Regions from separate parts of the Brachybacterium sp. SYSU DS0246 genome, predicted to be linked through region 2. Evidence: riboswitches for the same ligand, from Rfam matches in the RefSeq annotation. Region 2 holds a riboswitch; the other holds the start of a gene.

Region 1 (3,318 bases), on a different contig from region 2:
GGGATCAGCGCGATGGTGACCAGGCCGTCCTCGAGCGCGGCGACGGTGAGGCTCACCCCGTCCACGGTGAGCGAGCCCTTCTCCACGAGGTAGCGATCCAGGCCCGGGGTGCTCAGGCGCAGCAGCGTCCCGCCCTGGCCCTCCTCCCGGCCCAGAACCTCCCCGACCCGGTCGACATGGCCCTGGACGATGTGCCCGCCCAGGCGCCCGTCGGCGCGCAACGAGCGCTCGAGGTTCACGCGGTCGCCGGCGCTGAGACCCGCGAGGGTGGTGGCGGCGAGGGTGGTGGGGATGACGTCGGCGGTCCAGATCTCGCCGTCGATGTCCGCGACGGTCAGGCAGCAGCCGCTGACGGCGATCGAGTCGCCGAGGGCGACGTCCTCGAGGACGTGGGGCGAGCGGATCCGCAGCCGGACGGTGCCGTGGTCGGGCCCGGTCCCGTCGGGCCGGGGCTGGTCGGGATGGGACTGGTCGGGCGGGATGACGGCGTCGACCGTCCCCAGCTCCTCGATGAGGCCTGTGAACATGGTGGGTTCCCTTCGGGTCAGGGTCGGGTGGTGCGGGGGCGCAGGGTCAGCTGGAGGTCGGTGCGCCCGTCGGGTGAGGTCAGTGGCTCGGTGGTGACGAGGTCGAGGTCGAGGCGGTCGGCGATCGTGGTGATGCCGAGGTCACCGATCCCGGCGGGGCCGGCGCCGAGCAGGGTCGGGGCGAGGTGGACGATGAGTTCGTCGACCGTGCCGGCGGCGAGGAAGGCGGCGGTGAGAGTGGGCCCGCCCTCGAGCAGCACGTGGCGTTGCCCGCGCTCGAAAAGATCGGTGAGGGCGCTGGAGGGATCCCGGGTGCGCAGCGGGATCTCGGGGCCGGCTCCGTCCAGGGCCGGCAGCGGCGGGTGGTCGCTGGTGCCCATGACGGCCCGGTGCGGCTGCCGGGGCAGGAGCGTGCCGTCGCCCCGGCGGGCGGTGAGGGTCGGATGGTCCGCGCGCGCGGTGCCGGTACCGATCAGCACGGTGTCGCAGGTGGCGCGGAGGCGGTGGACCTCCTGCCGGGCGGTCTCGCCGGTGATCCAGCGGCTGCTGCCGTCGGCCGCGGCAGCCCTGCCGTCCAGGGTGAGGGCGATCTTCGCGGTGACCAGGGGGCGGCCGTGCCGCAAGCCGTGCTCCCAGCCGCGGTTCAGGGCGGCCGCCCGCGCCGCGAGATCCTCCGGGACCTCGTCCTCGACCTCGATCCCTGCGGCGCGCAGCGTCTCGATCCCGCCGGCGGCCACGGGGTTCGGATCCCGGCGGGCGATGACGACCCGGGCGATGCCGGCGGCGATCAGCGCGTCCGCGCACGGATCGGTGCGGCCGACGTGGGTGCAGGGCTCGAGCGTGACGACGGCCGTCGCCCCGGCCGGCGATCCCCTTCCCTCACGGCGAGCGCCGGCGAGGGCGTCGGCTTCGGCGTGGGCCGTGCCGGCCCCGCGGTGGTGGCCTTCGGCGAGGACCGTGCCGTCCGGGGTCAGCAGGACGCAGCCGACGCGGGGATTGGGGCCGAGGGGGACGCCAGGATCCGCCGCGATCTCCAAGGCGCGGCGCAGGGCGTCGCGCTCATGCGTGTTCAGCATGCTCTCTCCTCCGGTCCGCGTCGCTCGCGGTCCGGAGTGAGGGAGGGGTCACGGAGGCGGCGTCACTCCGGGGTGCCGCTGCCGGCGCACGGAGAGTGCGCGGCCAGGGCCGTCCGGAGGACGACGTCGCGTGCGCTTCCCATCCGGACTCTGACCGTCGGTCCAGGAGTTCCACCTGGTCAACCGAGGGCCGAAGGCCATCGGGTCGCGGACTGTCACCGCCGGCTCGGAATTTCACCGACCCCAGTGCACGCGAGCTTTCCAGCTCGTCGGAGCCCACGCTAGCAGTCGGTGGCCCGCCGTGGCGGGGCCGAGGCGCGTCTCACCCGTAGGTGTCGCGGGGTCCGCGCCAGGTGACAGTGCGCCGGCCCTTCTTCCAGCTGCGCTCGGCCGCGGCCGGGCCCGTGACCCGCAGCTCGGAGATCACGTGGGCGCCGATGTGCTCCTCGATGGTCGTGATCAGCTGGGGTGAGAGCATCCGCAGCTGGGATGCCCAGGCGGAGGAGGAGGCGCTGACCACGAGCACGCCGTCCTCGAAGCTGACGGGGCGGCAGTGGGTGCTGATCCGTTCGCCCACGATGTCGTCCCATTCCTCCAGCACGCGCCCGGCGCTCATCCCCGCGTTCCAGCCCAGGTTCCCCAGCACTTTGCGCAGCACGGTCTCGATGCTCTGGGGGTCCCGGGGGTCCGGCCGGGCGCCCGAGTAGCCGGGCGCGCTGCCGGATCGGTCGCGCACATCTCGTGCCTGGGTCTTCGCCGAGATGGGGAACAGGCCCCGGTCCCGCGCCGCGGCCCGCGAGCGGTTGACCGTGCGGCGGGCCAGTTCGAAGGGGTCGGCCACGGCGGCGAGGTCCGGGGGGTCGTACAGCTCCTCGGTCTCGTCCGCGCCCACCGTGCCGTCACCGTCGCCGGGACCACCAGGGGCGCCCGCCCCGAAGGCCGCGTCCGGGCCGGTGCTGCCCTCGCGGCGCGACCGGGCCGACCCGCTCGGGGCCGTCGCCCGTGAGCCGCGGCCCGATTCCTCCGGTGGAGCCGGCAGTGCCTGTCCGGCTGAGGGGCCGGGACGCGCGCCGTCGGTGCGACCGGTCCAGGTGGAGAGGTCGTAGGGATTGGCGAGGCGCGGCCGGGAGGGACCGTCGCTGCCTGGGTCGCCGCCGGGACGCGGGGTCATGGCCGGCTCCCGTCCTCGCGGGGCACGGCCGCTCCCAGGCTGACGTCGACGACGTGGATCTCGCCGTCCAGGGACGCGGGGATGTCACTGTCGTTCGCGGTGGTGATCAGCACCTGCGACGCGTGGGTGACGATCCGCCCCAAGCGGTCGCGGCGGCGGGTGTCGAGCTCGCTGAAGACGTCGTCGAGGATGAGGATCGGTTCACCGTCCCCGAGGTCGCCCTCCTCGAGCCGCAGCAGATCGTAGGAGGCCAGTCGCAGGGCGAGGGCCAGGGACCAGGACTCGCCGTGGCTGGCATAGCCCTTGGCGGGGAAGTCGTGCAGCCGGATCTCGAGGTCGTCGCGATGCGGCCCGCTGAGCGTGACGCCGCGGTCGATCTCCTCGTCGTGGCGGCGGGCGAGCAGATCCAGCAGCACGTCGTGGATCTCGCGGGTGCTGGGCAGCTGTCCCGGCGCGGCCCCGAGCTCGTCCAGTGCGGTGGAGCGGTAGGCCACGTCGGCCGGGGAATCGACGTCCCCACGCTGGTCGGGCGGGAGGTCGAGGG
Region 2 (3,318 bases):
CTCCTTGGCCATGCCGCGGCGGCGGTAGCCGGCCTCCTGCAGCAGATCAGCGGCGGGCTCTGACAGAGCGCCCTTGTTGGGAACAGCGATGCGCAGCACGGATACTCCTTCGCCGCCTCGGGGCGGCGCACGGAACGGGGACGGATGGTGGTCAGGGGTGGAGAGGGGCGATGCTGACGTGCGGGCGAGGCGCGTGGGACCCGGCGACCGCGGGGCCCGACGGTCTCGCCGTCGGATCTCGGATCAGAGCCGGCCGTAGACGTCCTCGAGGGTGATGCCCTTGGCGACCATCATCACCTGCAAGTGGTAGATCAGCTGGCTGATCTCGGTGGCCGCGTCGTCATGGGTCTCATGCTCGCAGGCCATCCATACCTCGGCCGCTTCCTCGACGATCTTCTTGCCGATCCCATGGACCCCCGAGTCCAGTTCGCGGACGGTGCCCGACCCCTCGGGTCGGGTGCGGGCCTTCTCGGTGAGCTCGGCGAACAACGCCTCGAAATCCTTCACGGGGCGTAGCTTACGCGTCATGACGGGGAGGCTGCGTGCCCGGCCGTCGACCGGATGTCGACGACTCATGGACAGGCGATCTCACCGGGTGCTCGCGGTGGGATCCGGGGGGCGGATGCTCCGTGGCCGCGTCCTTCTCCGGGGCTCGACTGCGGCCATGCGTCAGCCACCACACGAGCAGACCCGTCAGGGTCGCAGCGATGACCAGTCCCACCAGTGCGATGAACAGAAGGACGACCACGAACGGATTGCGGAAGAGGTTCAATGGGTACTCCTGTTCGTCGCTGAGCGGCCGCGTCGTTCGTCGCACGACCCGGGGTCCACGGTACGGGGACTCGCGCGCAGCGCGCTCATTCCTGGCGGACCGTCGGATCCAGGTGGGCTGTCTCGACGGTGACCCGTTCGTCGTGCTCTCGCCGGTTGCGCACCCGCCACCAGACGAAGAACCCCGTCAGCGTGAACACGCCGTAGAAGAGGTACATCAGGGCGCTGGCGTAGTAGCCCGCACTGACCAGCAGGGGGACGCCGACGATGTCGACGGCCACCCAGATCAGCCAGAACTCGACCCAGCCCTTGGCCATCCCGAAGGTGGCCAGGAGGCTGCCCACGAAGATCCACGCGTCGGCCCAGACGGGCTCGTAGGAGCCCAGGGCCCGAAAGATCGGGGTGAGCCCGGCGGTGCCGCCGACCATGGCGACGAGCAGGAGGATGCGGGTCCGCCAGGAGGCCCACTCGGGCTCGACGGCGGTGCCGCCCTCGTGCCGAGCCTGCTGCCAGCGGACCCAGCCGTAGATGCTGGTGGCGATGAACATCACCTGGCGGCCAGCCTGGCCGAGCAGATCCACGGTCCCGGCGCTGCCGAACAGGGAGCCCAGGAACACCGTCAGCAGAAGCGCGTTGCCGGCGATGCCGATGGGCCAGGCCCAGACCTTGCGGCGCATGCCACCGAGCGCGCTGAGCAGGCCGAAGAGGTTGCCGAGCACCTCGCGCCAGAGGATGAACTGCCCGCCCGCGAACTCGAGTCGCGCGTCGAAGAGCCACTGCAGAAGATCCATGCCGGTCCTTTCTCCGCCGATGCAGTGGCTCCGGGGGAAAAGGGGTTCCGGCAGGCCGCCGGGAGGCGCCAGGGCGCGCCGGCGACATGCAGGACGTGCGCCTCTCATCCAGGCTGTACTGTCGGTGCCGGAATTCCACCGGCTCCACCGCCGAAGCGGGTCGCGGACTGTCACCGCCGGCTCGGACTTTCACCGACCCCGGAGCACGTCACTGGTCGTGACGGGACAATGCTAGCCGCCTCGCGTCGTGACCCGGCGGGCCCGTGGCCGAGTGTGGCGAACGCCCTCCCGCCGGGGCAGCGGGCACCGGTCGACCCCGACGATTCGGGGGCTGAGCCCCCGATCGCTCGGGGCTCCTATGTCCCGGACTTCATGAGCCCCGGTGAGCGGCGTGCGAGGCTCAGTGACCCCCGTGGCCTCGCGCCAGCTCCCGCAGGGCCGTGATCTCCTCGGCGGCGTCCTGGGCCTTGTAGATGGCGGAGCCGGCGACGAACACGTTCGCTCCGGCCTCGGCGCAGCGTTCGATGGTCTCGCGGCTGACCCCGCCGTCGACCTGGATGGACACCTCGAGGTTGGCCTCGCTGATCGCGCCGCGGGCGCGGCGGATCTTGGGCAGCATCGTCTCCAGGAAGCTCTGCCCGCCGAATCCGGGTTCGACGGTCATGATCAGCAGCATGTCGAACTCGCCGATGACGTCCAGCAGCGGTTCCACCGCGGTGGCCGGGCGCAGCGCCACGCCGACGGCGGTGTTCTTGCGGCGCAGTTCGCGGGCCAGCTTGATCGGCGCCTTGGCGGCCTCGAGATGGAAGGTGACCGAGTCCGCGCCGGCCTCGGCGAAGGCGGGGGCCTGGCGGTCGGCGTCCTCGATCATCAGGTGAGCGTCCACGGGGATGTCGCTGCGTCCCACGATCTGCTCGACGACGCTGGGGCCGAAGGTCAGGTTGGGCACGAAGTGGTTGTCCATCACGTCCACGTGGACGCTGTCGGCGCTGGCGATCTTGTCCAGCTCGGTGCCGATGCTCATCAGGTCCGCGTTGAGGATGCTGGGGTGGATGTACTGGCCATCGGTCGAGTACGGGGAGTTCATGAGGGCGAGGTTCCTTCCGCGAGGGGGATCGGGTGCTTGCGCAGCAGGGAGATGTACATGGCGTCGGTGCCGTGCACGTGGGGCCAGAGCTGCACGGCGGGCCCCTCCCCGAGGTCCACCTCGTGGGCCTTGGCCGGTTGGATCGCGGCGCGCACGGCGTCTCGGGCATCGAGCTGCTCGACGTCCTCACGTCGGGAGAGGACGTCGGTGACCACGAGTCGGGTCTCGGCGAGGTGCGGGGAGCACGTCACGTAGGCGACGACGCCTCCGGGCGCGGTGGCGTCCAGCGCGGAGGTCAGCAGGTCGCGCTGGAGCACGCCGAGGTGGCCGATGTCCCCGGGCGTGCGGCGCCAGCGGGACTCGGGGCGGCGGCGCAGGGCGCCCAGACCCGAGCACGGCACGTCGACCAGGACCCGGGAGAAGTGCCCGGGCAGTTCCGCACCGATCTCGGTGCCGTCGGCGGTGCGGGTGGTGATCTCGCAGCCGGCCTCCTGCAGGGGCGCGATGGAGCGGTCGACGAGTTCGGTGCGGTGGGGCTGGACCTCGACCGCGAGCAGGTCGGCATCGTGGTCGATGGTCAGCCCGCCCAGCAGGGCCGTCTTCCCTCCGGGGCCCGCGCACAGGTCCAGCCAGTGGGCGTCGTCCGCACGGACGAGATCGTCCGCACCG

Evidence for each region. Region 2 has a riboswitch for FMN ahead of pnuC (nicotinamide riboside transporter PnuC). Riboswitches for the same ligand answer to the same signal wherever they lie in the genome.
Region 1: it holds a riboswitch for FMN, as region 2 does, so the genes downstream of both, ribD (bifunctional diaminohydroxyphosphoribosylaminopyrimidine deaminase/5-amino-6-(5-phosphoribosylamino)uracil reductase RibD) here and pnuC (nicotinamide riboside transporter PnuC) in region 2, are expected to answer to the same signal.

The regions. Positions count from the first base shown of each region.
Region 1 covers NZ_JBZXYT010000054.1:803-4,120, reverse strand. Annotated here, with positions in the region: gene AC5020_RS16670 (riboflavin synthase) at 1-527, opposite strand, end outside; gene ribD (bifunctional diaminohydroxyphosphoribosylaminopyrimidine deaminase/5-amino-6-(5-phosphoribosylamino)uracil reductase RibD) at 545-1,603, opposite strand; FMN riboswitch at 1,730-1,859, opposite strand; gene AC5020_RS16660 (DciA family protein) at 1,926-2,774, opposite strand; gene recF (DNA replication/repair protein RecF) at 2,771-3,318, opposite strand, start outside.
Region 2 covers NZ_JBZXYT010000004.1:133,887-137,204, reverse strand. Annotated here, with positions in the region: gene hisG (ATP phosphoribosyltransferase) at 1-99, opposite strand, end outside; gene AC5020_RS03390 (phosphoribosyl-ATP diphosphatase) at 244-507, opposite strand; gene pnuC (nicotinamide riboside transporter PnuC) at 858-1,562, opposite strand; FMN riboswitch at 1,655-1,772, opposite strand; gene rpe (ribulose-phosphate 3-epimerase) at 1,963-2,649, opposite strand; gene AC5020_RS03375 (RsmB/NOP family class I SAM-dependent RNA methyltransferase) at 2,646-3,318, opposite strand, start outside.